Regions from separate parts of the Brevibacillus sp. FSL K6-0770 genome, predicted to be linked through region 2. Evidence: riboswitches for the same ligand, from Rfam matches in the RefSeq annotation. Region 2 holds a riboswitch; each other region holds the start of a gene.

The links. A riboswitch is a leader RNA that binds a small molecule or an ion and turns the genes downstream of it on or off. The one in region 2 is predicted to bind lysine.
Region 1: linked by a shared signal. The riboswitch ahead of NST23_RS08445 (aspartate kinase) and the one ahead of dapD (2,3,4,5-tetrahydropyridine-2,6-dicarboxylate N-acetyltransferase) in region 2 are both predicted to bind lysine.
Region 3: linked by a shared signal. The riboswitch ahead of NST23_RS05665 (amino acid permease) and the one ahead of dapD (2,3,4,5-tetrahydropyridine-2,6-dicarboxylate N-acetyltransferase) in region 2 are both predicted to bind lysine.

The regions. Positions count from the first base shown of each region.
Region 1 covers NZ_JBBOBQ010000001.1:1,712,839-1,723,002, reverse strand. Annotated here, with positions in the region: gene NST23_RS08455 (succinate dehydrogenase cytochrome b558 subunit) at 1-137, opposite strand, end outside; gene NST23_RS08450 (DUF2507 domain-containing protein) at 463-915, shown strand; gene NST23_RS08445 (aspartate kinase) at 1,020-2,261, opposite strand; lysine riboswitch at 2,493-2,679, opposite strand; gene uvrC (excinuclease ABC subunit UvrC) at 2,766-4,547, opposite strand; gene NST23_RS08435 (DUF2164 domain-containing protein) at 4,577-4,828, opposite strand; gene trxA (thioredoxin) at 5,088-5,405, opposite strand; gene NST23_RS08425 (hypothetical protein) at 5,567-5,854, opposite strand; gene NST23_RS08420 (electron transfer flavoprotein subunit alpha/FixB family protein) at 5,976-6,935, opposite strand; gene NST23_RS08415 (electron transfer flavoprotein subunit beta/FixA family protein) at 6,956-7,723, opposite strand; gene NST23_RS08410 (enoyl-CoA hydratase) at 7,780-8,553, opposite strand; gene NST23_RS08405 (TetR/AcrR family transcriptional regulator) at 8,673-9,263, opposite strand; gene NST23_RS08400 (AMP-binding protein) at 9,468-10,164, opposite strand, start outside.
Region 2 covers NZ_JBBOBQ010000001.1:3,815,541-3,825,704, reverse strand. Annotated here, with positions in the region: gene NST23_RS17990 (HlyD family secretion protein) at 1-816, shown strand, start outside; gene NST23_RS17985 (hypothetical protein) at 902-1,576, opposite strand; gene NST23_RS17980 (class I SAM-dependent methyltransferase) at 1,573-2,373, opposite strand; gene NST23_RS17975 (hypothetical protein) at 2,570-4,615, shown strand; gene NST23_RS17970 (hypothetical protein) at 4,687-4,884, shown strand; gene NST23_RS17965 (EcsC family protein) at 4,924-5,751, shown strand; gene NST23_RS17960 (GNAT family N-acetyltransferase) at 5,748-6,293, opposite strand; gene NST23_RS17955 (flavodoxin) at 6,386-6,829, opposite strand; lysine riboswitch at 6,985-7,174, shown strand; gene dapD (2,3,4,5-tetrahydropyridine-2,6-dicarboxylate N-acetyltransferase) at 7,278-7,988, shown strand; gene NST23_RS17945 (aspartate aminotransferase family protein) at 8,003-9,217, shown strand; gene NST23_RS17940 (N-acetyldiaminopimelate deacetylase) at 9,221-10,164, shown strand, end outside.
Region 3 covers NZ_JBBOBQ010000001.1:1,101,373-1,111,062, forward strand. Annotated here, with positions in the region: gene NST23_RS05635 (aminotransferase) at 1-505, shown strand, start outside; gene NST23_RS05640 (LrgB family protein) at 618-1,292, opposite strand; gene NST23_RS05645 (CidA/LrgA family protein) at 1,289-1,660, opposite strand; gene cidR (cidABC operon transcriptional activator CidR) at 1,773-2,684, shown strand; gene NST23_RS05655 (TolC family protein) at 2,842-3,894, opposite strand; gene NST23_RS05660 (TolC family protein) at 4,243-5,295, opposite strand; gene NST23_RS05665 (amino acid permease) at 5,493-6,935, opposite strand; lysine riboswitch at 7,048-7,234, opposite strand; gene NST23_RS05670 (DinB family protein) at 7,352-7,846, opposite strand; gene NST23_RS05675 (CGNR zinc finger domain-containing protein) at 8,004-8,561, shown strand; gene NST23_RS05680 (alpha/beta fold hydrolase) at 8,802-9,596, shown strand; gene NST23_RS05685 (hypothetical protein) at 9,525-9,690, opposite strand, start outside.

The sequences.
Region 1 (10,164 bases), 2.1 Mb from region 2:
ACAGTCTGGTTGAACGCTTCTGCTCCGTGGGTCGCTTGATAGTTGGCTGTCAAGTGAAACAGCAGGAAGAGCCCGATCGGAAACAAACCAAGAAGTGAGTGCAGCTTGTGACTGAGAAAGCTATGGCCTTTCGCCATACAATGGTCCCCCTTTCAGTGTATGTAGCGCTCTTTTATGGACCTTTCTCCCATATCCTAACCCATTGCCTACCCTATTAGACATGCCAAAAAGCCGTTAGAACCTCTCACGCCTAACTTTGTCGGAATGTGTCAAAATACGAAAAAAAGTTGGGCAAAACTTTGACCAAATCCAATTGTACTCTTGTCGACAGAGAGCGTCAAGACAATCAATAGACTAAATACATTGATAGAATAACTTTGTTCAATTTCACTATTTTTTCTATGAATCGGTCATAGAGTCCGGGCTTCTCTCATACTCTCTTACAAACAGGAGGGAAGCGCCATGAACCAAACCGATCAGCTGGCAGCACTGTTGCCGCCGCAAACGATTCCCGTAGCGGAAAGAATGAACATGCCCTACCTCGGCTACCATCTGCTACGCGAGACATTGACGAACAGCCTGCTCGGAGACAGCGAGAGTCCAATTTTGTACTGGCTGGGAAAAGACCTCGGGCGAAAAATCCCCATCCAGTCTTCCACAGGTCCGATTATGCCTTTTATTCGCCTCGGATTGGGACAGCTTGATCTTTTGGAAGAGTCTGCCGAAACCATCGTCTACAAACTCACCCATACGATCCACAACTACCAAACACCGGAACGCCTCAGCCGCTCCCTGTCGCTCGAAGCAGGCATCATTGCTGGCAGCATTGAGCAATGGAAAGGAAAAGACACCTTTGCCCGGCTAGAGGTCGAGAGTAGTTCTACGATCATGATACGCGCCCATACTCCAAAGTGATCCTTCATGCCAACCATTGGCAGCGCAATAATTGTCAGGACTGGCGTGTCTTGTCAGGTCAAAAAGATGCCCCCTCTGCCTACAGGCGAGGGAGCATTCGCTGCCTAGATTCCGTGCACCACTGCTGTCTCTTCCACATCGAGTCCGTATGCCGAGTGCAGGCTGCGGACAGCAAGCTCAGTCTGCCCGGCAGGAATGACGCAAGAAACTTTGATGTCTGAAGTTGAAACCATTTTAATAGAAATTTCTTTTTCTGCCAAAACGCGGAACATCTCGGCAGCCACTCCCGGATTGTTGACCATGCCGGAGCCTACGATGGACACTTTGGTCAGGTTTTGCTCGTAATCGACTTTTTCGAAGCCAAGCTCTGCTTTGTGGTTTTCCAACGTGTCCAATGCCTTTTTCAAGTCATCCGCAGCAACCGTGAAGGAAATATTCGTCACTGCTGCGTCATAGGAGCTTTGAATAATGATGTCGACGTTCACCTGATTGTCCGCCAGCGTATTGAACAGGCGGGAAAGAGTCCCAACCTTCGCAGGCATACCGACAACCGTGACTTTTGCTACATCCTCGTCATGCGCGACTCCACTTACTACTCTTCCTGTTTCCATGTTGGCAACCTCCTCAACGTACGTACCTTCTTCGGCAGTAAAGCTGGAGCGGACGACCAGCCGTACTTTGTATTTCTTCGCGGCCTCCACCGAACGCGGGTGAAGAACTCCCGCTCCGAGATTCGCGAGTTCAAGCATCTCGTCGTACGAGATCATGTCCAGCTTGCTTGCCGCTGGCACCATCCGCGGATCGGCTGTGTACACACCGGACACATCCGTGAAAATCTCGCATTTGTCTGCATTCAAGCTGGCGGCCAGCGTAACTGCCGATGTATCCGAACCACCCCGGCCGAGCGTCGTAATTTCTCCTTCGTCGCTGAGACCTTGAAAACCTGCTACGATCACAACACGTCCGCGGCTTATTTCTGCCTGGATGCGCTCAGAATCAATTTGTTTGATTCGCGCCCGGCCATGAATCGCTTCCGTCGTGATTCCAGCCTGCCAGCCTGTCAAAGAAATCGCATCGTAGCCTTTCGTGTGCAAGGCCATTGCAAGCAAGGCGATAGATACTTGCTCCCCCGTGGTCAGCAACATATCCAGCTCTCGCTCGGACGGGTAGGCGCTGATCTGTTTGGCCATATCTACCAATACGTCTGTAGATTTGCCCATCGCAGATACGACGACCACCACATCGTGCCCTTCTTCTTTGTAACTGGCAATTCGATCTGCAACTCGTAAAATTCGCTCAATGGTCCCTACAGAGGTGCCTCCGTATTTCTGCACGATCAACCCCATGCGGCTTCTCTCCCTTTTCTCATATCCAATGATTGTAGAATGTATCTTTTGCTGCCGTTTTATGAATCTCTCTATTTTTACTGGAAAAAGTCTGTATAAAAAAGGCACCGACAAGGAATAAGTACCTGCCGCTGCCTACTGTTTCGACATACCGGTTCCTCCCTCCCAATTACACGCGGTCCATGGCAGCACATGACAAGGCAAATCCCTGTCACCGCTCACATCGACACACCGTGAGATAGCTCTCCATCTGGCGCCGGTCAAGAGCCAGATGACAGTCCTGCACTTGTTCAATGCAGACCCAGCATGGAGACAAACGGGTTTTTCTCCACACTTCGGCGAATCCCCCTTTCCCGTTCCCTTCACAGATACCCGATCTCAAGGTGGTACTCATGGTTTTCGCGCCTCTACCTCACTCCATAAATGGAAGTGAGGCTAACTATTCTGTTTGAAACGCATTATATCATGGGAATCCGAGCGGTTCAATCGCTTTTTGCAAAACCGTTACGATTCCAGCTTGCGCAAATGAGTGATGATCTCTCGGGCCAGCTTGTCGCCGATCCCAAGCTGCCGGAAATCCTCCACAGTCGCTTCGCGCATTTTTTTCAGCGAGCCAAAATGGGTAAACAACAGCTTGCGCCGCTTCTCGCCGATGCCCGGAATTTCATCCAGTTGGGAGGAGAGCATCGTTTTCGTCCGTGACTGTCTGTGGAACGTGATCGCAAAACGGTGAACCTCGTCCTGAATGCGTTGCAGCAAATAAAACTCATAGCTGTCCCGCTTCAGATTCACGGGTTCTGGCGGATCGCCGTACATCAGCTGCGCCGTTTTGTGCTTTTCATCCTTCGCCAAGCCGCAGACCGGAATATACAGCCCCAATTCGTTCTCCAGGACGTCCATGGCAGCGCTGATTTGGCCCTTGCCTCCGTCAATGACGATCAAGTCCGGCAACGGCTGGTTTTCCTTCAACAACCGCGAATAGCGTCTGCGGACAACTTCGCGCATGGAGCCGTAATCGTCGGGGCCTTCGACCGTCTTGATCTTGAACTTGCGGTACTCCTTTTTGTCCGGACGACCGTCTGTAAACACGATCATCGCAGACACCGGCTCTGTTCCTTGAATGTTGGAGTTGTCGAACGCCTCGATCCGATGGGGAACGCCAATCCCCAGCACGTGCCCCAAATTGTGCACAGCCTGAATCGTCCTCGCATCATCTTTGGACATCAGCGCGAACTTCTCCTGGAGGGCAATGCGCGCGTTTTCACAGGCCATCTCGACCAGCTCGCGCTTTTTGCTCCGCTTCGGTGTCAATACTTTGACCCCGAGCCATTCGCTAAGCAGCTCCGGCTCGCTTTCCTCCGGCAGCAAAATTTCTTTTGGCAGCGCGTTTTGCTTGTCGTAGTAAAACTGGGTGACGTACGACATGAAGTCTTCGCTTTCGCCGCCATAGTATGGAAAAGAGGTCGTCTGCCGCTCGATCATTTTGCCCTGGCGCATGTAAAAAATTTGAATGCACATCCAGCCCTTTTCTACCGCAAAGCCGATAATGTCGCGGTCTACCGTGTCGGTAAACGTGATCTTCTGCTTTTCCATCACCGCTTCAATGCTCTTGATCTGATCCCGCAGTTCCTTGGCCCGCTCGAACTCCATCGCTTCTGCCGCCTGTAGCATTTTCTCGGTCAGGCTCTGCTTCATCTGATCATGACCGCCGTCGAGGAATCGGCTAATCTCGTCAACCAGTCGCTGGTTTTCCTCTGCCGAAACCTCGTACACACAGGGAGCAAGACATTGGCCCAAATGGTAGTACAAGCAAACCTGTTTGGGCATGTTGCGGCATTTGCGCAAAGGATAGAGCCGGTCCAGCAGCTTCTTCACCTCGGAAGCATCACCAGCGTTTGGATACGGGCCAAAATATTTGGCTTTGTCCTTCAGCACCTTGCGAGTAATCTCCAGACGAGGCTGTTCTTCATTCGTGATTTTGATGTACGGATACGTCTTGTCATCGCGCAGCATGACGTTGTAGCGGGGGTCATGCTTTTTGATCAGGTTGCACTCCAACAGCAGCGCCTCAATCGCCGAGGCTACCACAATGTACTCAAAATCGACGATCTCGCTGACCAAAAGCTGCGTCTTCCCGTTATGGCTACCCGTAAAGTAGGAGCGTACGCGGTTTTTCAGCACTTTAGCCTTTCCGACGTAAATAATTTCCCCGCTTGCATTTTTCATCAGGTAGCAGCCGGGTTTTTCTGGCAGCACAGCCAGCTTATCTTTCAACGAACGGTTCATGGCTGCTCCCTCCCTCGTTCTTTCATCTGCTATCGCTTTTTCATGACGGGCTGCTCCAGGACGTACAGCTCGTCTTCCAGTGCGCTCATCCGTTCCAGCAAAAGCTTGCGGCTATCCTGTACTCCTTGGTTGTAAAAAAACGGCCCCAGTTCTTTGGAAAAGAACTCGATCATCTCTTCCGTTTCCAGATTGCCCAGGTTTTCCGAGCGTTGTTCAGCGAAAAACCGCTGTATTTTCGACACGAGATAGTCGCTTTGCTCTTTCGTCAATTTGCTTGGCATCAAATGACTTCCTTCCCTTATCATTCCTGCAATAAGAATGTACGTTCTATGCTCATAGTATCACGATTCGGCGGATTAGAAAACGTAGCTCCGGCATAATCGCAGCCCAAGCAAAAAAACTGCCGCTTCTCATTGCAGCGACAGTTTAATCGTTCGTGAAAACGCTTTCTATTATAAGGAAGCAAAAAGACAGCATCCGTGCAGACATGAGAAAAGCGGCATTGGAGCGCCGCTTCTCATGCTGTCTGGTCGTTTATGCTTACAGGTGTTTGCCTACGGTTGCCATGAGGGCTTCTTTTGGTTGGAAGCCGATCACTTTGTCTACAGGCTGACCATCTTTGAAGACGATCAAGGTCGGGATGGACATAACGCCAAAACGGCCTGCGGAATCCGGGTTGTCGTCAACGTTTACTTTGACGATTTTGAGCTTGGAGCCCACTTCTCCGTCGATTTGCTCCAGGACAGGAGCGATCATTTTGCAAGGGCCGCACCAAGGAGCCCAGAAGTCAACCAGGACAGTACCGCCTTGCTCTACTTCCTGGGAAAAGTTTTGGTCAGTTGCATTTACGATTGCCATGGAAAGTTACCTCCTCGAAAAGTCAATTACTAAAAAAAGGGTTCAGACGCTCCTACAGTATATCATCCAAAAACAAAAATGACTACGGCGCCCCGCACTTTGTGCGCACTTCACGCTATAGTCTATCCAGAGTGTCGCTCCCTTATTGTTGACCATTCGATTTATTGACCGACTTGCTTGATACGGTTGATCTCCCGTTCATGGTCGCTCACCTTTTTGTGCATCAAACCGATGTCAGCTTCGATCAGCTTGTCTTGCCGCTCCAGACGCTCCAGGCGCTGGGTAGCATCATCGCGGAACTCGTACATCTCGTCGCGAAATGCGTACATCTCCGTTTTGAACTCATACATCTCAGCCTTGAACTCCCGCAGCTCCTGCTGCACGTCTTTGATGAGCCGATTGTTCTCCGCCACCATGTGAACCAGTTGTTGCAACAGCTCTTCACTCATGACGCTCACCTCTCCTATTCATTTATTATAACAACCGAGAACAGAATAAGGTAAGGGTTTGGAACAAAAAAAGCGCCCCGGGAGTGGGACGCTTCCATGTGTGACAATTGTTTCTTTCGCCTTACACCAACACTTTTTTGAACTCGGCAGTCAGCAGCGGGAGCACTTCGAACAGGTCGCCCACGATGCCGTAATCGGCCACTTGGAAAATAGGTGCTTCCGGGTCTTTGTTGATCGCAACGATCACTTTGGAGCTGGACATCCCGGCCAAGTGCTGGATCGCCCCGGAAATTCCGCACGCGATATACAGGTCAGGTGTGACGACTTTTCCGGTTTGCCCGATCTGCATGGAGTAGTCGCAGTAGTCGGCGTCGCAAGCGCCACGGGATGCCCCTACAGCCGCTCCCAGCACCTCAGCCAAATCGTACAGCGGCTGGAAGCCTTCCGCGCTCTTCACGCCGCGCCCGCCGGAGATGACGACTTTCGCTTCGGACAAGTCCACTTTTCCGCTCGTTTTTCGTACGACTTCTTTCACGATCGTACGCAAGTCTTTGATTTCCAGATCAACCGGAACGACAACAGCCGTTTTGGACGCGTCCGGCGTACCGATTGCGATATTGTTTGGACGGATCGTGATAAAAATTTTGCCGTCCACAAATTTGCGTTGTTGGAACGCTTTTCCGGCGTAAATCGGACGAACGAACACAGGTCCTGCTTCCAGGCTTGTTACGTCAGATACGAGGCCGTAGCCGAGCTTCGCCGCTACGCGAGGAGCAACATCGCGGCCGATTGCCGTGTGGCCCAGCACGATCGCATCAGGAGAGGCAAGCTCGATCAGCTGGACAAGTGCCTGCGCATAAGCGTCAGGTGTGTACTGAACCAGTGCCTGGTGATCCGCTGTATAAACTGTGCTCGCTCCATGCTGCGCCAATACTTGCGCATGGGAAGCAGCATCTGCCCCGAATACGCCTGCAACGATTTCGCCACCTTCGGCCAATACTTGCGCTGCGGCCAACGCTTCCAGCGACACATTGCGAAGTTGTCCGTCACGTACTTCTGTAAGTACAAGAACTTTTTTCATGGATATCCTCTCCCTCTCGCTTAGATCACTTTCGCTTCATTGCGCAACAGTTGCACCAATTCCGACGTTTGGGCCGCCAAATCGCCAGAGAGAATACGGCCAGCCTGCTTTTTCGGAGGCAGCGTCTGGTCGACAATTTGCGTCTTGGCCTGCACCGCTTCGGCTGTCAGTCCCAAATCGTCTGCACCGAGTCGATCCAACGGCTTTTTCTTCGCTTTCATGATCCCCGGGAGAGAAGGATAGCGCGGCTCGTTCAGCCCTTGCTGAGCCGTAATCAACACAGGCAAGCTGGTTTCCACCACTTCGAGATCGCCTTCCACATCGCGCTCAACACGAACGGTGGTGCCGTCCACTTCCAGCTTCACAGCAGTGGAGACGTGGTTGATTCCCAGCTCTTCCGCGAGGCGAGGTCCGCCTTGGCCTGCGCCGGAGTCAACCGCCATTTGCCCGCCGATGATGATGTCATAGCCGATTTTGTTCGCAACCGCAGCAAGCACCTTAGCGGTTGTATATTCGTCGCCAAACAAAGACTCGTCATCCACCAGGACAGCTTTGTCCGCGCCCATCGCCAAAGCGGTGCGCAAAGAGCTTTCCACACGGTCAGGACCTACGCTGATCACCGTCACTTCGCCGCCATGTTCCTCTTTGAGCTTGATTGCTTCCTCTACCGCATACTCGTCGTAAGGATTGATGATGACTTCCACGCCATCCTCGGAAATTTGCCCGTTTTGGATCACGATTTTTTCTTCTGTGTCAAACGTCTGCTTCAACACAACCACGATTTTCATCAGGATGCCTCCTCCTTAATCGTTCCTCGTACTGGTGATGCCGCTGCTGCATGTGATTACTTGTCTGCAAACTGCGGTTTGCGCTTTTCCAAAAAGGCTGCAACGCCTTCTTTCATATCTTCTGAAGCAAAAGCTTCCCCGAATTTTTTCGCTTCCTGTTCCAAGCCTTCCGCCAAACCGACTTGCACCGTATTGTGAACCGATTGCAGGGCGAGCTTGAGCGTAACAGCGCTTTTTTGCACGATCGCCTGAGTCAGCTTTTTCACTTCATCCAGCAAAATCTCCGCCGGATAAACCGCTTCCACAAGCCCGATGCGCAAAGCTTCCTCGCCGCCAATCATCTCGGAGGTGAGAATCATCTGGGTCGCTTTTCCTCTGCCGACCAGTCGCGGCAAACGCTGCGTTCCTCCGTAGCCGGGGATCAGCCCCAGGTTCAGCTCCGGCAGGCCGAGCTTTGCTTCCACGGCGGCAAAGCGTATATGGCAAGCCATCGCAAGTTCCAGTCCGCCACCCAGGCAAGCGCCGTTGATGGCGGCGATAATGGGCTTAGGGAATGTCTCCAGTCGATCGAACAACGCTTGACCACTTCTGGCCATCGCTTCCGCCTCGGCAGGGGCCAATTGGGTAAACTCTTTGATATCCGCTCCCGCAATGAAAAAGCGCCCTTCGCCAGTCAAAACAATCGCTTTGACGTCTGCGTTGTTTTCCAACTGGTCCAAAAGTTCACTCAATTCATCGAGCACCGCTTTGCCCAATGCGTTAGCTGGCGGGTTGCTGATCGTGACGGTAGCGACCCGATCAGCGATTTCCACATTCCAATGCGAATCCATTCCTCTCCCCCCAAACATCTATCCATATGAACAAACAGGCTATTTATGCTTTCTGAACGAACGCTCAGTCTTGCTGTTTCCATTGTAACAAACGTTCTCACACAAAAAAAGCTTTTCTTTCATTCTTTTCCCTTCATACCAAACAGGAAGAGGTTATGAATGGAATCAACATGAGAGACAAGGTCGTACTTGCACTGCTTCATGACCCAGGAAGTCGTCACTTCATCCAGCGTGCCGAAAATCATTTTGCGTGTCATTCTGACCTCCAGATCGGGGCGGAATACTCCTTGCTCCATCCCTTCCTGGATGACTTCCTCAATCAGATTGAAATATTGCTTCATCACTTTGCCGATGCCTTCGTTGATGAACGGATTGGCTTGGCGCAGTTCAATTTGCGTCACCTTTGCCAGCTCCTGGTCTTTCGCCAGTTGGCTCAGATGCGCATGCACGAGGACGTACAATTTTTGTTCAATCGTCGTCGCTTCCGAGATTCGCTTGCGGTTTTCGTCCACAAACTGTCCCATTTTTTCGTTGAACAAGGAAATCAGGATATCATCCTTGTTTTCAAAATAGAGGTATATGGTGCCGTCTGCTACCTTCGCCTCTTTTGCAATCTTCGATACCTGGGCGCTGTAATAGCCTTGTTTGGCGATTACCCGTACAGCAGCATCAATAATGGCTTGATACTTTTCCCCCGTTTTCTTTGCCATAATAACCTCCATCTTTACTCGCAGTGATGATAAAAAAATCCTGAAATGAATGATTATTCATTCATAAAAATAGTTTAATACACGAACCTGACGGTGTCAATCGCAAGTGCCGCGCGTCGACGAACAACGAATGCTTGTCCCTTTTCGCCCCACAAAAACGGCCGCTTCCCTCTCAGGATGCGCACCGCTTGACCCTGTCTTTCGTCAGCTTGTTTTGATCTCTTCTTGTGTTTCCCGACGCGCTTTGTCTTCTTCTTGCAGCTGCCTGCGCAACACTTTTCCGACCATCGTTTTCGGCAGCTCTGTGCGAACTTCGTACTTGCGCGGAATTTTGTAGGCGGCAAGCTTCTGGCGGCAATGCGCTTCCAATTCTTCCTCGCTCGCCTGCTTTCCGTCCTTGAAGACGATAAACGCTTTGACTGTCTCGCCGCGATACGGGTCGGGCACGCCGATCACCGCCGCTTCCTGAATCGCCGGATGCTCGAACAGCACTTCTTCCACTTCACGCGGATAAATGTTGAAGCCGCCCGCGATGATCATGTCTTTTTTGCGGTCGACGATGTAAAAATAGCCGTTCTCGTCCATGTACCCGACGTCGCCTGTCAAGAGCCAGCCATCTTTCAGGACGGCGGCAGTATCTTCCGGCCGGTTCCAGTAGCCGAGCATGACCTGCGGCCCTTTTACCGCCAGCTCCCCGATCTCGCCCTGTGGCAGCTCTTCTCCCGTAGCCGTGTCGATGATGCGGCAGTCGGTATCCGGCCAAGGCATGCCGATGCTGCCTGTGATGCTCTTTTCCCAGATCGGATTGGAATGCGTCACCGGCGAAGCTTCGGTCAGGCCGTAGCCTTCCACCAGCTTGCCTCCTGTCAGCTCCTCAAACTTGAGTTTGACCTCGATCGGC
Region 2 (10,164 bases):
ATCGGGCAAGTTCAGTACACAGACCCTAAAGGGGTGCTGTACATGAGTCAGCAAGCCACTCCGTTTGAATTGTCGGATGAAATGGAGATTTTGGCCGGAACGCATGGCAAGATCGGAAAAGTGGAGATTGACAAGGAAGACGAAGTCAAAAGCGGACAGCTTTTGTTCAAAATGGATTTGACCGATTCCGAGCTGGAACTGAAAGACAAAGAGCTTTCCTTGAAAGAAGCGCTGCTGAACCTGGAGCAGAAAAAGCGGGAAATCGCCAAAAAGCAAGTGGAAGCGCCGATCAGCGGGGTCATCACGAAGCTGAATGTCAAAGAAGGCGAAACCCCTGGTTCTGAGCCAGTTGCCGTTATTATGGATACTTCCTCTGTTTACTTTGTAGCTGCGGTAGATGAGATGGATATTCCAGCGATCAAGCTCGGCCAAAGCGTAGATGTTTACTTGAATGCTTTTGGCAACAAGCCGTTCAAAGGGAAAGTCACCGAGCTTCCGAAAGAAGGGACAAAAGAGGACAAGTCTGTTCGCTTCGCCGTCAAGGTGGAGTTGAGCGAGGCTGCCGATATGAAGCACGGCATGACGGGTGACTGCGATATTTACGTCGGGCAAAAAGACAACGTGAAGCGATTGCCGCTGAATGCCGTTGAGGTCATGGAAGCAGGACATGCAACCGTCATGGTCAAAGACCCGTCGTCTGGAGAGCCGACACCGAAAGAAATTGAGATCGGACTGGAAGGCGCGGACTTTGTAGAGATTGTCAATGGCCTGAATGAAGGCGAAGAAGTATTGATGATGAATCCGGAAGGCATGTAAGGATTACAGCACGAGCATGCAACGAGAAAAGACAACAGCCTTGTGTACCCGTCTTGCAAACGGATCGCGTTGGCTGTTGTCTTTTTTAGCGATAGCGGGTCAATGAAAGTCTCTCGCAGACGTTTGAGGTCAAGCTTTTCAAAGGATGAGCCACCAGCTGGCCAGTCTCGCGGCTGAACTGCTCAACTGCCGGACCCATGGACAGCTGCGCCGCTGCCAAGGCTATGCCAGGACGGGCAAGTTGAAGGTGATGGAGCGCTTCCTTTATTTTGGCGCAGTATGCTTCTTGTCTGTTTGCCATCAGCAGGTCAAACGAATTTTCGATGATGTGAAGCTCGATTGCGGGATCGCTCCCGGCTGCTTGCGCGTAGCTCCGCAAGCGGTTCATGGTCGGTTCGACTGTGGCCGGGTTGCTGAACAAAAGCAGCTTCGCACCGGGATCAAGCGACAGTTCCTGAAGAAGCGGGCCGTCTATGGTGAAAATGGGAACCGCGAAACTGGCCTCGTCTTCTGGGGTTAGGTAAGAAGCGTACTGGGTGCAGGTGATGATCACGGCGTCTGCCGAACATCGACTCATCCACTGCAAATGGTCGCGCAGTTTCGCGTGCGCCTGCTCGATCGCAAGGACAACAGCTCCTGTGCTTTGCAAAAGAATGCCCGGATCGACGAAATGAACAAGTTCGACGTCGAGCGCGGCGAAGGCATCGGCTAAAAGCGCAATATTCGAATGGTGCGCGTGCAAGCAGGCAATTCGCTTCATCGGCTGGCATCCGGCTGCAAAGAGGTTGGCGTGGCTTCCTTGCGGGCGATGAAGCGCAGTCGCTTGTAGTCCATGACCCAGCTGCCAGCGTGGAAAAGCGCCGGGCGCAGCAGCTCCGTCACCTCTTCGCGGATGTCCGTCCTCGCTTGCGCGGACAGTCCCGCGAAAAAAGGGCTGCAAAAGGAATCCAGCCAATGCTGTAACCCCTGATCGCCATCTGGCAGGGTGGTTGGTCTGTTGAAGTGGGAGGCCAGTGTGACGCGAAAGCCTTGCTTTTCCAAAAGGGCAGTGTACTCGCCGATGCTTGGAAAATACCAGGGAGAGCGCTCATCTGCCGAAATATTGTGCCGACTCAATGCGATCCGCAAAGCTTGGAGGATGTATTCGCAGTTGCCTTTTCCGCCAAGCTCGGCAACGAAGCGTCCGCCGGGAACGAGCAGTTGCCAGACAGACTGAATCACTTCCTGCGGCTTTTTCATCCAGTGCAGCGCCGCATTGGAAAAAACAGCGTCATACAGTTCGTTTGATTGATAGGAGTGGGCGTCGGCTACGGAAAAGGCAATCTGTGGATATTTTTGTTTGGCTGTCTCGATCATACTTGCAGAAAAGTCGATGCCTGTCACCTTGGCGCCAGCCTCTACCAGTTGCGCGCTCAAATCCCCGGTGCCGCAGCCTACATCGAGAATGTTTTCGCCGGGCACGGGGGAAAGCCACTCCAAAAGTCCTTTGCCATAAGCGGACACAAAACCCATCTTGTCATCGTAGAGCTTGGCATTCCATTGATTCGTGAGACTCATCTGTCTCCCTCCTTTTCTCTTGTTTTACCAGTTTTATAGGTATAAATCAAATCTATAAAAATGATCAAACGAATAGTTTTTACCTATGTGCATGGCGCGGAATTTTTTCAAACGGCACAGGAAATCAGGCTCATTTTGTCGAAGAAAGACGAGTGGAAACACTACAGCGAATGCAAAGAAAGGTAGAGAATATTCCGTGAAAAAATGGGTTGTAAAAGCACTTCTTGTGTGTCTGGCTACTGGCACCTTTTTGTCGGGAGTATCGGCTCCGCCAGCCATGGGAGCAGGGGCTGCAACATCTATGAAGAAAAACAGCCAAGTAGCAAAGCCCGTTTCGCAGCCTGTTCACAATATGATTATCTTTAACGACTATCAAGTGGCTGGCCAGGATTCAGGAGGGTGGAACTGGGTAAAAAATGACGAATTTATCCTTCCGCCAGATACTCCTCTCGATATCGACCTGCTGCAAACGACGTATGGTAGCGGCACGAACCTCAATAAAAGCGAGGTGATGCTTGACGGTGTTGCCATGCCGGAGTACCAGGCCGAACAGCAGTCTTCGCAAAGCACGTTCCGTTGGCAAGTTCCCCGCTTTTCCATTCCGGCTGCCAAATTGACGGCTGGCCTGCATACACTCACGTTTGTCGTATCAGATGCCAAAGGGCAGAAAAGCACCGTGCATGTGCGCTTTCAAGTAGAAGCGCAAAACTACCCGAGCGTTTTTGAAGGGGAGAAGGCTGAGGGCGAGGAAGTTCCAGCCGGCCGTCAGACAGTTATTTTCGGCATGATGGGCTCTACGAATTTTGCCAGCACGGTTCCGGGAACGTGGAAAATGACCAACAAAGCAACAGGTGCCGAGCTAAAAGCGGTACCGGGAACCGTTTTTGCGACGGGAACGCTGGCAAATGGAGAATACGATCTCGTGTTCACTCCCGATGACATGAGCATGAGCATCTGGACGACAAATATTCGCGTCGGCATGGCGGAACTGTACATGGGAACGGACGCCAATGGTCAAAAGCTCTCGCAAGGCCAGCAAATCTCTGCCCCTGCGGCTCCGGGAGTGGTTCCGCTGTATTCTCCCGTTGCCGGACGCTGGTCGGCGAATGGGACAGGACAGACTTTGACCGACTCCCAGCATTTCGAGGTGGCGATTCCGGAAATGATGGCGGGAATGACGATGACGGTCACTTTTGAGCCGAATCAGACAACCAATCCTGACAACATCTGGGGCAGCTCAGCAACGGAAGTAAAAATTCAGGTTCCCGGTGCGCCCAACTCGTGTGATTCAGCGAGTGCAACTGCGACGATGGATGTGCTGATGCAGCAAAATGCGCAATCCTCGATGATGGTCGAGCGGGAAAATTTGTCCTCGTCCGATATTACCGTGAAGCTTTACCAAAGACCTGTACATGTGATCTGGCTGGCGACAGCGGCGGAGCATGTGGAGCATGGCAGTGAAGCGTCAGACGACGAAGGGCCGGGCTTCTGGGCCGTTGACAACGTGGTGGTGGATGAATCGAAGCTGAACTGGGATCATACAGCGCTCCTGCTGTCCAGCTACAAGCCAGGCCGACTCAAGGTGAACTATTACAGCAAGCGGGAGCCTCGCCAGTCGTGGTGCGGCTATATTCAAGTAATTGAAGATGTCCGGCCAATCCCGGCTGTCCCCGCCTGCGACAAGGATGAATCAGGCTTGGCTCCTACCCAATCGCCGCTGCTGTTGATCAACAATCGCGGCAAGGAATATCGCGACGGGCAGACCATTTCAGTCAATTCCTTGGCAGAGCTGGACAATGACAGAGAGCTGCGGCTAAAAGCTACGTACGCAAAACGCAGCGGAAACAAAAAGCTTCGGGATGGAACGGGGCGCAACGGCACGGCTTACTACATGCCGAACCTCGTCTGGACGTACGGAGAGACGCCAGTTGGCTCCAATCAGACGACTGTTGGAGCGACGATTTCATCCGACAACACGGTTCAAGTGTTTTATGAAGGACAGGAAATCGCGCTTTTCGAGTCAGACCCGGATGATGAATACGAAGATGAGGGAATGTCATCCCTCGATTTGCGGCAAATTATCGAGGACAACGACGGAAAAGCAGGCGTCTACACAATCAAGGTGACCAACCATCTTACGTACAAGACTTGCTCGCTTGTGCTAAAAGACAAAAAATACGTGAAAGACTTGAACGTCCAGGAACGAAATGAAACCATGTCTCTGAAAGTAGAAGTGAAATAAGCAAACGTCCCCCTTGCAGTTGGCAGGGGGGTTTTTGTTGGGAAAAGTGCTCGAAGGGGAGGGCAAGCGAGATGACCAGTGAACAGATCGCCATTCTGAAACAGTTCGGTTTTTGCATCGAAGGGGAGCAAGTGAAACATTTGAAGCTGGGAATCGTAACAGACAGTAAGGAATTTGCACGCTTTTCCACGCCTGAGCAGTTGCGGGAGCATATCAAACAGCTGCTTCGCAATCAGTGCTTATGGAAGCAAAAGCGCGGCGAGCAATAGAAACGGAAGAGCGGAAAGGTGTGGGAGGGATTGGGACAGATGGAGTCGAGAGCATATTTGCAGCAGGAGCTGGCAGAGGTAGAAGCATGGGAGAAAGATCAAAACGACTTGTGGTTTTGGGAAAAGCTGGGCAGGCTTCCTTTCGTCTGGCTGGATAAAATAACGCCGAATTTCGTCAGGGATAAGCTGGGAACGGCAGTAGACGAGATGGCGGCATTTCTTGAAACGGGAGGGACGTATCTCGTTTCGGATGCGGCGATTTACAGCAAGTTCGCTCAGCGGCTTGAGCAGGAGCAATCCGGTTCGAGGCAGCCGCGAGCAGAAGAGGTCGCAGGAGCGCCGCTTGTGCTCATGGATGAAGTGGCTCTTAATCTGAAAGAGTCGCGGGCGACTTTTGCCACGGTGCAAGGTGCGACGACGGGGATCGGCGGAATTTTTACATTGGCTATCGACATTCCGTTGCTTTTGGGCACTTCGTTGAAAGTGTTGCAAGAAATGGCCCTCTGCTACGGATATCGGCCAGAAGAAAAGCGAGAGCGCCTGTTCGTGGTCAAGTGTCTTCAATTTGCTTCCTCGGATATTGTCGGGAAAAAAGCGATTTTGGCTGAGCTTTCCCGGTTTGACGAGCCAGCTGCGCAGAAAGACGTCATCGCGCAATTGCAAGGCTGGCGGGAGGTCGTCGTGACGTACACCGAAAATTTCGGGTGGAAAAAGCTGTTTCAGCTGGTACCGATTGCGGGTATTTTGTTCGGAGCGTACTTGAATCGTTCAACCGTACAGGATGTCGCCGAAGCGGGGAGAATGCTTTACCGCAAGCGGCGAATCCTGGAGCGATTGCGGGCACAAGAAACAGCGCAGCGTGATTAAGCCAGGTCTTCGGCTGTCAGCGCGAAAATCAGATGATCTTCCCACACGCCGTTGATCTGCAAGTAGTGCAAGGACAACCCTTCCTTGCGAAAACCGTTTTTCTCCAAAACGCGAATAGAGGCCGTATTGCGAGGCATGACAGCGGCTTGCACGCGGTGCAAACCGGCTTCTTGAAAGGCGAAAGCGAGAGCGAGCCTGACGGCGGCTGTCGTGTAGCCTTTTTGGTTGCAGCTTTGATCCATGAAGTAACCGATGGTTGCGTTTTGCCAGGCGCCGCGTACGACGTTTGACAGGGCAACACGGCCGATCATGTCGTCCGTTTCGCGCAGAAAGACGCCAAAAGCGTAGCCTGTGCCAGCGGCAAAGTCTTTTTCCGCCTGGGCGATTTGTTCCTGTTGGCCCGTGAGCGTCAAAAAGGAAGACGACCGAATCGGTTCAAAAGGTTGCAAAAAAGCATGATTACGCAGCCGAAGCTCAAGAAGCTCGGCTGCGTCGTCCATGCCCAGAGGTCGCAGATAGACCGTTTCTGTATGTAGCGTCATGATATCAATCCTCCCTGGAAAAAGTCGGATCGACATTGTACCATGACTTGATTTAAGTGGAAAGGCTTTTTCTTTTCAGCGGCCTTCTGGTCTTAGCCCAGCAATTCGGAGAAAGAAACGCCAAACGCCTTGCAGGTTTCCACTTCTTTCGCTGTAGGGGACAGCTCGATTTTCAAGCCTTCAAGTGGTGTTTCCGCACCGCGCTCGCTCGCTTTTTTCAAGAGAGTATCTACGGCAGCGCCAACGTGCTCGTAAGCGGAATCGCAGGAACCGAATGCGACTACTTTTTTGCCAGTCAGATCGATGTCGTCCATCTCTTCGTAGAAGTCCAGGCACTCGTCCGGAAGATCGCCGTCGCCCCAAGTGTAAGCGCCGAGCAGGATGCCATCGTAGTCCTCAAGTTCCTTGGCTGTTGCGTCCATCACTTCTTTTATCTCCAGCTCTTTTCCTGTGGATCGAATACCCTCAGCAATCGCTTCAGCAATCTCTTGTGTGTTTCCAGTCATGCTTGCGTAAACCATCAAAATGCGGCTCATAAGGTTGAAACCCTCCAAATAAGATAATGAAAATCATTCTCACAAAAATAAGATAATGAAAATGATTCTCGTTGTCAATGATTTTTTTTCTTTCTATAAAGCTGTTGCCACATGGGAATGATTTTGGTAGAGTTAAATGAAATTATAATATTGGAAGTCTAAATAGAGGTGCGCCGAAGAATAGTACATCTTTTCGTCATCTGCCGGGGGGCGGGAAAAGGAGGAAAGGCTAAAGCGCCGAAGCGGTTGTTGTTCCCCTCGAACAGCAGCGGCTGGGGTGGCTCATGAACAATGAACATCCTGTCACAAAAGACGATTGTCTTCTTGTGGAGCGCTATTTACGATTTGCTTGGGCAGTTTGGAAAGCAATGAGATAGCGAATGCACTCATTGCTTTTTTTAGTCAATTTAAACAAGGCAAGGTTTTGACCAAAAAGGAGGATTTACCTGTGAACATGATGGATGCAAATGAAATTATCGCGTTTATTCAAAAAAGCGAAAAGAAAACACCTGTGAAAGTATACGTGAAAGGCAATCTGGAGGGCATTGACTTCGGTGCCAGCGCAAAAACGTTCATCACTGGCTCTACTGGCGTCGTCTTTGGCGAGTGGAAAGAGATCGAGCCTGTTTTGGCTGCAAACGCCGACAAAATCGAGGACTACGTGGTAGAAAGCGACCGCCGCAATTCCGCGATTCCATTGCTCGATACAAAAGGCATCCAGGCTCGCATCGAGCCGGGCGCGATCATCCGTGACCAGGTTACCATCGGAAACAACGCGGTGATCATGATGGGAGCTTCGATCAATATTGGCGCGGTAATTGGCGAAGGCACGATGATCGACATGAACGTGGTTGTAGGTGGACGCGGTACAATCGGGAAAAATTGCCACATCGGCGCTGGTTCTGTCATTGCAGGCGTTATTGAGCCGCCTTCCGCACAGCCGGTTGTTGTCGAAGACGATGTCGTGATCGGTGCCAATGCGGTTATCCTCGAAGGCGTTCGCGTAGGAAAAGGCGCGGTCGTAGCAGCAGGCGCGGTCGTGATTGAGGATGTGCCGCCATACGTGGTTGTTGCGGGCACACCTGCTCGTGTCATCAAACAAATCGACGACAAAACTCGCTCCAAGACGGAGATCAAGCAGGAGCTACGTCAGCTGTAGGGGAGAGAGCTCACATGGACTGGCGTACGCTCGACGAACAATACATCGTCTCTTCTTATAAACGTTTGCCTATCGCGATCGCCAAAGGGGAAGGAAACTACCTGTACGATACAGCGGGCAACAAGTATTTGGACCTGTTTACGGGCCTGGCAGTCAATGTGCTGGGCCACTCCCACCCGCGGATTGTTCAGGCGCTGCGCGATCAGGGAGAACGTTTCCTGCACATTTCCAACGTATTTTTGAACCAGCCGGCGATCCTGTTGGCCAAGCGGCTGGTCGAGCAGACGATCCCGGGAAAAGTGTTCTTCACCAATTCCGGCGCAGAGGCGACCGAGTCCGCGATCAAAATGATTCACAAATGGACGAAGACCGACGGAGCCGGACGCGAAGGGATCGTCGTCTTGCGCAACAGTTTTCACGGCAGGACGCTGGGCGCCGTTCGGCTGACCAGGCAAGCGCACGTCTATCAAGATTTTCCGCAGCCGGATTTTCCCGTGTACGAGCTTGATCCGGAGGACACAGCCGGATTGCGCGCCATCTGTCGCGAGGCAAAGCCAGCAGCCGTCCTGATGGAGCCTGTTCTTGGCTCCGGGGGTGTCGTGCCTTTGTCTGTAGACTTTTTGCGCGAGGTGGCGACCATTTGCCAAGAGGAAGGCATGCTGTTTGCCATGGATGAAATCCAGACAGGCATGGGACGGACGGGAAAACTGTTTGCCTACGAGCACGCAGGCGTGACGCCAGATTTGATCCTGTTTGCCAAAGGAGTAGGCGGCGGACTTCCGCTCGGTGGCGTCATTGCCGGGACGAAGCTGATGAACCAGTTCAAGCCGGGAGATCACGGCACGACTTTTGCGCCGTCTCCGCTTTCGGCTGCTTTGGGCAATGTCGTGCTGGACGAACTGCTCGATCCCGCATTTGCAGCGAGCGTAGACGAAGTGATTGCCTACCTGTGGGCTGGACTGGAAGCACTGCGTGAGCGCCTCCCGGAACAGCTTCAGGCGCTGCGCGGCAAAGGCATGATGGTGGGAATCCCGCTCAGTGCTGCTCCCGAAGAGGTCAGCCGCTTGCAGCAAGCCATGCTGGATCGGGGAGTTCTCGTGGATGTGACGCAAAAAACGATTGTTCGCTTGCTGCCGCCGCTCACTTTGACCAAGGAAGACGTAGACCGTTTCCTGGAAAGCTTTGCAGCGGAACTGGCTGAGCTTCAAGGGGCAAAAGGGGAGGTGTAAGCGATGACGACATCTTTGTTTACCCAAATTCGCCGCGATCTGCACCAAATTCCCGAGCCGGGCTTTCAAGAGGTAAAAACGCAAAAGTATTTGCTCGATTACCTGGAGAAGCTTCCGCAAGATCGGCTGGAGATCAAGACATGGCGCACCGGGATTTTGGTCAAGGTTGCCGGAACCAATCCGAAGCGGACGATTGCCTGGCGGACTGACATGGACGGCTTGCCGATTGCAGAGGAGACGTCCTATCCGTTTCGCTCGTTGCATGAAGGGTATATGCATGCGTGCGGACACGACATGCACATGGCGATTGCTCTCGGGCTGCTGACGCATTTTGTGCAGCAGCCGATCGCAGATCACCTGCTGTTCCTGTTTCAGCCGGCGGAAGAAGGGCCAGGCGGCGCCCTGCCGATGATGGAGAGCGAAGAGTTTGCGCTCTGGCGGCCCGACTGCATTTTTGCCCTGCATATCGCTCCCGAGTACCCTGTGGGGCATATTGCTACAAAGCCGGGCATTTTGTTTGCGAACACGTCCGAATTGTACATCGATTTGGTCGGAAAAGGCGGACATGCGGCGTTCCCGCACAAAGCAAATGACATGGTAGTTGCCGGGAGCCATCTGGTGACGCAGCTACAGTCCATCATTTCGCGCAACATCGACCCGCTCGATTCCGCTGTCGTGACCATCGGCAAGCTGGAGGGCGGAACCAAGCAAAACATCATCGCCGAGAAGGCGCGGCTGGAAGGGACGATTCGCACGTTCTCGACAGAGTCCATGGCTCTGGTCAAGGAGAGGATTGAATCGCTAGTAAAAGGGATCGAGGCCGGTTTTGACTGTACAGCATCCATTGACTACGGCGTGGGCTACTGCCAGGTGTACAACGAAGAAAAGCTCACGACAGCGTTCATGGACTGGGTGCGCGAGCATGGGGAGGATGTGACGCTGATCGC
Region 3 (9,690 bases), 2.7 Mb from region 2:
GCCGGGAATGAAAGAGCGGACGATCCTGATTTCCGGCTTTTCCAAAGCGTTTGCCATGACAGGCTGGCGGCTCGGCTACGTGTGTGCCACACCTGATCTGCTCGCGGGCATGCTGAAAATTCACCAGTACACGATGCTGTGTGCGCCGACGATGGCCCAGATGGCTGCGCTCGAAGCGTTGCGCCATGGCCGCGCCGATATGGAGCGAATGATCGAGAGCTACCGTCAGCGCCGCAATTACGTAGTCGATGGCTTCCGCCAGATCGGACTTACGTGCCATGAACCGGATGGAGCGTTTTACGCCTTCCCATCTGTGACGGCAACAGGACTTAGCTCCGCCGAGTTTGCCGAAAAGCTGCTCATGGAGGAGAAAGTGGCAGTCGTGCCGGGAGACGTGTTTGGCGAGAGCGGACAAGGCCACATTCGCTGCTCGTATGCGACGTCCATGGAGCAGTTGAAAAAGGCGCTGGATCGGATGGAGCGCCTGATGGGACGATTGCAGTAGGGCTGGCGAGGAAAACAGCAAAGAGGACAGTGCCAGTAGCGCTGTCCTCTTTTTTTATGTTCGGCAGGAGCTTGCTGCTTGTGAGGCAGCAGCATTGCTTTTTCGGATAAATTTATGACGACATGACGATCGTGGCGACGAGCTGTGTGACAAGCGCAGCTACGATCATGGAAATACTGGAGACAGTGCCTGAGATCGGACTGATCTCAAACGCCTTGGACGTCCCTGCGCCGTGCGCACTTGTGCCCAGCAGGACACCGCGCGCGATATCATCGGAAATCCGCAAGTAAGCAATGATGTACGGCCCGATGATGGAACCGAGCACTCCGGTCATCAAGACGAGCACGGCGGTAATCGAAGGAACGCCCCCGATCATTTGCGATACGTTCATGGCGATTGGCGTCGTGATGGAACGCGGCAAAAGGCTGTAGAGCACTTGCTGATCGGTATGCAAAAGCAAAGCGAGCACAGCGGAGGAGATGACGGCCACCGCCGAGCCGGACACGACACTGATCATGATTTGTGCCGCGTGTTTCTTCAATAAAGGATAGTGCTTGTAGAGTGGCACAGCAAAGGCGATAGTCGCAGGCTGGAGCATGTACGCCAGCCATTTTCCCCCTTCGTTGTAATCAGCGTAAGGGATTTGGGCGCACAGCAGCAGGACAACCAGCAGAAGCGGTGTGAACAAGATAGGCGAAAAGAGCATAATCGGTCTATAGCGATAAAGCCGTTTGGCCGTCAAATAAATGACGATAGTCAGCCAAAAGCCAATCAGTCCGGTCATCATGAGCGTGTATGCCCCTTCCGCTTCGAGATGCTTTGGGCGATCAAGCCGCTACAGACCATGACGAACGCAGTGCCGATCACGATAATCAGAACAATTTGCAGCCCTTCATGCAGCATCAGGCTTTGGTACGAGACAATGCCGACAGACGGCGGAATAAAAAACAACAACAGCTCTGCCAAAAGCCATGCGGCTCCGGTTTCAATCCATTCCAGCCGCAAAATTTTGGCCTGGAGCAAGAAAAACACAACAAACATCCCCAGGATGCTGCCGGGGATTTTCCAGCCGAGCGCAGAAACAAGCAGGTTCATCAAAACAGACATGAGAATGAAAAATGCTACTTGCCCCGCGATGATAATCAGTCTTTTCATGATGGTCCTCTCCCTTTGGGAAAAGTGTACATCAGCTTTTTTCATAGGTAAAATGCATATATAGAATGAGTAACATTCATCTTATCTATAGAAGAAACGGAGCGAAGAGCGGATGGACATTCGCCATTTGCAATACTTTTTGGAGGTAGCGCGGCATAGCAGCTTCACCAAGGCGGCAGAGTCGCTGTATATTACCCAGCCGACGATCAGCAAGATGGTGCGCAATCTGGAGGAGGAAATTGGCGTAGAGCTGTTTGAGCGGGTCGGAAAGCGCATCACGTTGACCGATGCGGGATGGGTTTTGTTCTCCCAGGCGGAAGTCATGGTGAAATCGTTCGAGAACATGAAAATCAGGTTGGCAGATTTGATGGAGCTAAAGCGCGGAAAAATTCGCATCGGGCTGCCGCCGATGGTAGGAGCGAGCTTTTTTCCAAAAGTCATCGGGAAGTTTTGCGAGCAGTATCCGGGGATCGAGTTGGAGCTGCTGGAAGTCGGTTCGAAAAAAGTGGAGGCTGATGTCGCATCGGGGATGCTGGACAGCGGTGTCGTTTTGCTGCCGACAGATGAAGCGCTTTTTGAGTCGTACTCGTTCGTCAACGAGCAGATTCGCGTCGTGGTTCACCCGACTCATCCATTGGCCGAGCAGCAGGAGGTATCGCTGATCGAGCTTGCGCAGGAGCGCTTTTTGCTGTTTCACGAAGACTTTTCCTTGCACAACCGGATTATTGACGAGTGCGTGCGAGTCGGCTTTCACCCTGCGGTCATGTACAAAAGCTCCCAGTGGGACTTTCTCTCGGAAATGGTGGCAGCCAATGTCGGGATTACTTTGCTGCCCCAAACGATCTGCCGGGAGCTGGACCCGCGCCGTTTTCACAGTCTTGCGCTGGTCAATCCGACGATCCGATGGCACCTCGGGATGATTTGGCGCAAAAACGCCTATCTCTCGTATGCGACGCGCGAATGGATTCGCTTCACGAAAGAAAGCTTGCCCCATATGAAAAGCAAGGCTTCATCTTCTGAATGAAGCCTTGCTCGTATGGGAGTGGCCGCAGCTGGCTGCGACCGAAAATGGTATGCATGTATATGGTAGAAAAGGCGGCTGGTTGATAGGAGCAGCCTGTTACAACAATGGGAATGGTCGTATAGGAAAAAATGAAATTATTATTTCGTATTGCGAAGTTTTAGAAACCAACAGATTGATTCAAGGCGCTTACAGCCAGATTGTATTGATAAAGAGCGTCGGCAGCTTTGGTTTCGGATTCGAATAATTCTGCTTCTTTGTCGATCAGGTCATTCAAAGAGCCTTTTTTATTGTTGGCGTAATCGTAAAGAGTTTGTTCGTATTGTTTGGCAGCTTCTTCTTTGGCAGCGTTGCTTGCTGTCAGTGCAGCTTTGGCAGCTGCCGCTTTTTCGTAGGAATCGCTGACTTCCAGACTCACTTTTTGTTTGAGGCTTTGCAGCAGCAGCTCTTCTTTGCGCAGGTCGTTGCGCGCGATTCTTCCTTTATATGTGCTTCCCGCGGAGTATTCTGCCGTAAAATCGGCTTTGATTTGGGCGTACTCTCTTTTCGCTTCGGCTTCGATCATGTCAGGGCGTTTTTGGTAGGCCAGAGCAAGAGCTTCTTCCACTGTATTCAGCGGGGCAGAGGTCAGTGCGCTCGTTTGCAGCAACCACTCTTTGTCCTGTTTTTCATTCAGCAAGCTGTTGAGCTTGGCCAATGCTTCCTTGTAGCTGCTTTCCAGAGCGGACAGCTTGTCTTTGGCGTCATTGTCATCGGCCCAGTATTGGCGCTGGATGCTTTTCTTTTGCACCTTGATTTTTTCTTCCAGGGCGCGAACTTCAAAATATGCTTTTTGGACATCGAGGCGCAGAGCGTTTTGCTTGGTGGCAAAGGAAGCTTCACCGACGAGCAAATCTTTTTTCGCTTCAGCTTCATCTCCGTACTTGTCAGAAGCTTCACTCAGCGAATTGACGTCATCCTTTTTGATTGCCGCTGTGTCTCGAAGGGTCAGGAGAGACTCATAGCGAGTGGTTTCGTAATCGAGTCTCGCCAGTTCCAGGTCAACACTGTTTTTCAATGCTTGCTCAACAGCGTGATCGAGAGAGAGGGGAGCTACTGCTGTTTGTTCCACCGCCGCTGCGAGAGGGGCTGCCAGAGCCAGGTGCGAGCTGCCGACAAAAAGAGCAGTGACCAGTGTGGTGCTGTAAAGATGTTTGGACAACCGGGACTTCATTTACAAAGCCTCCTTCATTTCATGAGTAATGAAAACGATAATCATTATCAATTTTCATGAACAGTATATATTTCCAACCTGATGTTCGTCAATACGAAATCGAGAGTTGGAATGATAGAAAACATCATTTATCAATCAAAGAGTTTAAATAATTTACAAATTTTGTGTAAAGGCAGCGTGCAGCAAGAAAGGCATCCAGATAGCGGACGCCTTTCTTGCTATGAGCTTGGTCAAAAGTAAAGAGGAGAGAGCCGCTGATCTATATAAAAGGCAGTCTGGAGCTTGCTGCCTAATTCATCAGATAAAAAGGAGGGAAAATGACGAAAAAATATTACGTGAAGCGAAATATTAGAAACCGATCGATTGATCCAATGTGCTGACAGCAAGGTTGTATTGATAGAGCGATTCAGATGCTTTGGTTTCTGCTGCAAACAGGCTTGCTTCTTTTTCGATCAAGTCTTTCAAGGCTGCTTTTTGACTGGTGTAATCCGACAAAGCTTGCTGGTATTGCTTGGCTGCTTCGTTTTTGGCAAGGACGCTCTCAGCCAATGCTTTTTTCGCCGCGGCGACCTTTTCGAAAGAGTCGGCTACTTCCTGATCGACTTTTTGCTTCAGTCGTTCCAGCACCAGGTCGGACTTGCGCAATTGCTTGACGGCTACTTTGCCTTTATAGGTGCTGATGGGCGTGTAATCTTTCGTGTAGTTAACTTTGACTTCGGCAAAATCTTTCTCGGCGACAGCTTTCATCATGTCAGGCCGCTTTTTATAGGCTTGCGCTTTGGCTTCTTCCAGAGTGGCAACAAGCGGTGCGGACAGCTCGCGGGTTTCCAAGCGCCAGGACTTGTCCTTTTTTTCGTTCAGCAGATCGTTGAGTTTGGCCAATGCCTGCTTGTAGCTGGTTTCCAGAGCGGACAGCTTTTCTTTCGCTTCGTCGTTCTCTGACCAGTATTGGCGTTGGATGCTTTGCTTTTGCAGCTTGATCTTTTCTTCCAGAGAAGAGACTTCAAAATACGCTTTTTGCACTTGCAACTGCAAATTGTTTTTTGAGGTTTTCAAAGTGACTTCGCTAAGCGCCAGGTCTTTTCTCGCTTTGGCAGCGTCTTCGTATTTTTTCTTGGCATCATCGAGCGTATTGACGTTTTCGAGCTGGATGGCCGCTTTTTCTCGCAGCGTATAGAGCGTTTCATATTCCGTAACATCGTAATCTATTTGCAGCAGCTCAAGATCGATGCTGGTTTTCAATGCCTGTTCGATCGCACCGTGAAGAGACAGAGGAGCGGTCTGGGTTTGTTCTGCGGCTGCAACGACTGCAGGAGCGGCCATAGCCAAATGAGTATTGCCTGCAAGAAGCGCGGCAACCAGTGTAGTGCTGTAGAGATGCTTCGATAACCTGGACTTCATTATGGGGCCTCCTTGGGAATAGGAAAAGAGTTTGTCGATAACGATTCTCATTATCAAATTTTCATGAACAGTATATATTTCCAGTCTACATTCGTCAATATGTAAGCATAAGAAAGTTGATCGGAAAAATAAAATGAAACAAAGAAAAAGCTCCCTCGACGTGAGGGAGCCTGCAATGACTTGTTTGGCAAAGCTATTTATTTTTCGTCCATGCTGAAATCTACTTTATGGAGCGGAACAAGCTTGCTCTTTTTCGTATACTTGTAGACAAGCCAGACGATCAAAAACAGCGGCAAGCCAACATAGGAGACGAACACGCCGTTCCAGTCAATCTCGCCGCCGATAAACGCCGAGTAGTTTTGGCCGACAATGACGACGCAGCAAATGATAAAGGCGAAAATCGGGCCAAACGGGAACAGCTTCGCCCGGTATGGCAGCTCACGCAGGTCGCGGCCTTGTGCCAGGTACGCTTTGCGGAAGCGGTAATGGCTGATGGCAATGCCGAGCCAAGCGATAAACCCGGACATGCCGGATGCGTTCAGAAGCCATACGTACACCTCGCCATCTCCAAACAGGGAAGACAGAAACGCCAGCGCACCGATGGCAGCCGTCATGATCAAGGAATTGATCGGGACGCCGTTGCGAGTGACTTTGGCAAACCATTTTGGCGCTTTTCCTTCCTTCGCCAGCACCCACAGCATGCGGGTGGATGCGTACATGCCGGAGTTGCCGGCAGACAGCACGGAGGTGAGGATGACCGCATTCATCACAGAGGCGGCGAAGGCAAAGCCGGCTTTTTCAAAGACGATCGTGAACGGGCTGATGGCAATATCGGTAATATCACCGCTGATCAGATTCGGATTGTCGTAAGGAACGAGCAACCCGATAATCAGGATTGCGAAAATGTAGAAGAGCAAGATGCGCCAAAAAATCTGGCGGATCGCTTTCGGGATATTGCGCGCAGGGTCTTCGCTCTCACCAGCGGCCACCCCTACAAGCTCGGTTCCCTGGAACGAGAACCCGGCAATCATGAAGACGCCGAGAAGCGCCATGAAGCCGCCATTGAACGGTGCATCGCCTTTGGTGAAGTTTTGGAAACCGACTGCTTCGCCACCCATAATGCCGAAGATCATCAAAATACCAATGATGATAAAGACGACGACGGTGACTACTTTAATCAAGGCAAACCAGTATTCGGATTCGCCGTAGCCTTTGACAGACAACAGATTAAGAGCAAACATAAGGACGAGGAACAAGGCACTCCACAAAATGGCGGGAGTATCCGGGAACCAGTATTTCATAATGAGAGCTGCGGCTGACAGTTCGACCGCAATCGTAATTGCCCAGTTGTACCAGTAATTCCAGCCAAGCGCGAAGCCGAGTGACGGGTCGACGAATCTGGTGGCGTAGGTGGAAAAGGAGCCGGATACAGGCATGAAGGCGGCCATTTCCCCAAGACTGGTCATCAAAAAGTAAACCATGATACTGATAGCGATGTAGGCGACCAAAGCGCCCCCTGGTCCGGCTTCGTGAATCGAGCCTCCACTCGCCAGGAACAAGCCCGTACCGATGGAGCCGCCGATGGCGATCATCGTCAGGTGGCGGGCTTTCAAACCACGTTGCAGTTGATTCTGTGACATAAGATGCTTGCACGACCTTTCGAAGATTTTGAGAAGGTCGGTCGGAAACGAAAAAACCGCCAATAGCCAAAAACGGCATAGGGCGGTATCATCCAATCCCCACCAAGCCTTCACTGAAGATAGCACACCACGCTTGCCCGGCAAGCAAACGTGACAGTTCTGTCCCTTTCGGGTACAGCCCCAGCCCACGCGCACAGAGATGCGATATGAGCTTCGGCGGCTTTTCCCTTTCCTGGAGTCATAGATTTCTTCTGAATCTCGTACAGGATGACATAAAAGCCGCGACCTCTACCCTCACCGTGAAAGATGAGGATAACATGTATGAAGTTGATTTATTTATCAACTATATAAGATTGATCGTTATTAATCAATGAAAAAAGTTATGCTGCAAAATATTGCTAGAGTGGGAGCAAGGGCTACAAAAATGACCTGCGCGCAGGCCAAGAGCCTTGCAGCTTGCGGATTTGCACGATTTGTCCCGTATGAAAAGCGTCGTGCAAAATGATGCTCATCACGCTTTGCCCGATGGAGATGGTGGGCAGCGGCTGATCGAATGCATCGTCGGAAAGGGAGCGGAGCTTTTCATGAATGCCGCGATGTACTTCTTCCATGCGCTGCACCGCCGCTTGCCAAGCTGCTTCGTCGTCTGGCGCTCCGGATGGTTGGAAGGTGTCATCGTTCGTCTCAGCCGTACCAGGAAAATCCGTACCGGATAGACGGTGCAGCAAACGCTCTTTGAAATAGAGCAGATGACTGAGATTTTCCCAGATCGTGTTCGCTGCCTCTCCTTCGGGACGCCAGCTGGCTTGGGCCACGGTCACGCCATCCAGGGCGTGCTTGAGCGGTGGATACCAATCTTCTTTGTCATACGTGCACTCCCATTCATGAACAAGCAATTCCATCCGATTCATGTGTTTCCTCCTCGTCTGTCAAACAGATTGGTGAAGCGCTATAATGGTAATAAGAAGAAGTTTGTAACGTTCAAAATGAATTTTGGTGGTTACAAGATGATCTTACCATATGTTGGTGTTACCTACAAGAAGCGAAAATAGATGGGGGAAGAGAAGTGTGCAATGGCTATGCATCGATTTTTTAAACAGCGATTGGCGTGACTGGCGCGGGACAGGCCGCAAGGAAAATCGCCTGGCAAAGCGGGAATGGCAGGAATGGTTTTTGCAAGAGCACCAATTGCAGGCACCGCTGCCGCTTGACGAGGAAACCGTCGCTGTTCTTGTGCAATTTCGCGAGTATATGCGAATGCTTTTGGAAAAGGTGGTCAGCGGGGAGGCATTGCTGCAAGAGGAGTTGGAGCAGCTGAACGAGACGCTGGCAAAAGCTCCGTTTTACGTTCGCGTCGTGCCTGGTGAAGAGGAAGCAACTTATGCGCAGGAATGGCATAGCGCGATTGAAGGATGGCCACTGGTCATGGCGCGGATCGCCGGGTCTTTTGCCACGCTGTTGCTTCCGTCCCATCTGGAGCGGATCAAGATTTGCGACAACGAGGACTGCTGCTGGGTGTTCTACGATGAAAGCCGGAACCGGGTGCGGCGCTGGTGCGACGATAAAATGTGCGGCAATCTGATGAAGGTACGCCGTTTTCGGGAGCGGCAAAAGGAGAAAAAATGAGCGAAGGAAAAGGGGCAGAGAAACAGACTGCGCCTTTTTTCATGTCTGGGCAAAAGAGCAGGGAGAAGCCCACGATCTGCTGTCGCTGCCATCGTTGTAGCAAACGTTTTACGGCATGGGAAGCGTCATGCTTTCAGTATGTGTAGCCCGCGAATCCGCAAATGCAAATGACGTACATGGAAAGGAAAATGGAGGCATAATAAGAAGCAGGTAACAAGGGACCGGAAGCGAGGTGGCGGGATGAGTCGCAAACGGAAAATATGGCGCAGGGCACTGGTTTTGCTTTTGCTTGTAGGAGCGTGTACGGCGATCTGGTATTTGCGTCCTTACCAGCACGATCAGGCTGCCAAAGATGCGATGCAGGGCGGCGAAGGCATCACCGTTATCGATACGGGGGACTGGATTGCTTTTGAAGGCGGGGAAGCCCGGGAGCCAGGGCTGATCTTGTATCCAGGCGCTTTGGTCAAATCGGAGAGCTATGCACCGCTGGCACGAGCTTTGGCTGGTTCCGGATATCGGGTATTCGTAGCGAGAATGCCGCTGAATTTGGCTATCAGCGATGTCGAGCGAGCCAATCAAGTGTTGAAAGCATATCCCAAGCAATCGTTTGTGATCGGCGGGCACTCTTTGGGCGGAGCCATGGCAGCCCGGTTTGCGGTCCAACACCTCGATCGGATCGATGGCGTCTTCTTTTTGGGAGCTTATCCGGACAAACGGGGAGATTTGCAAAAAGCGGAAATACCCGTCTTGTCCTTGCTCGGATCGCGGGATGGCGTGGTGAATCGGGAAAAGTTTGCGGCCAGCAAGGCATTTTTGCCGGAGAATGCGGTATTCATGACAATCGAGGGCGGCAATCACGCGCAGTTCGGCAGCTATGGCGCGCAGGAAGGCGACCAGCCTGCTGCCATCACTCCGCAGGAGCAGTGGCAGCAAACAGTAGCGGCGATCAAGGATTGGCTCCTGTCAGACGTCATTCCCCGAAAGAGAGATAATGCCGGAAACGACTCCGGTAATCCGGATGTTTTCGGAAGGTAACAGGAGCGGTTCGTCTGTCGGACGCGTGGTCGTAAACAAGCATTCTACCGGATTGACATCTGTTGCGATGCGGACGAGAAACTGGCCTTCCTGC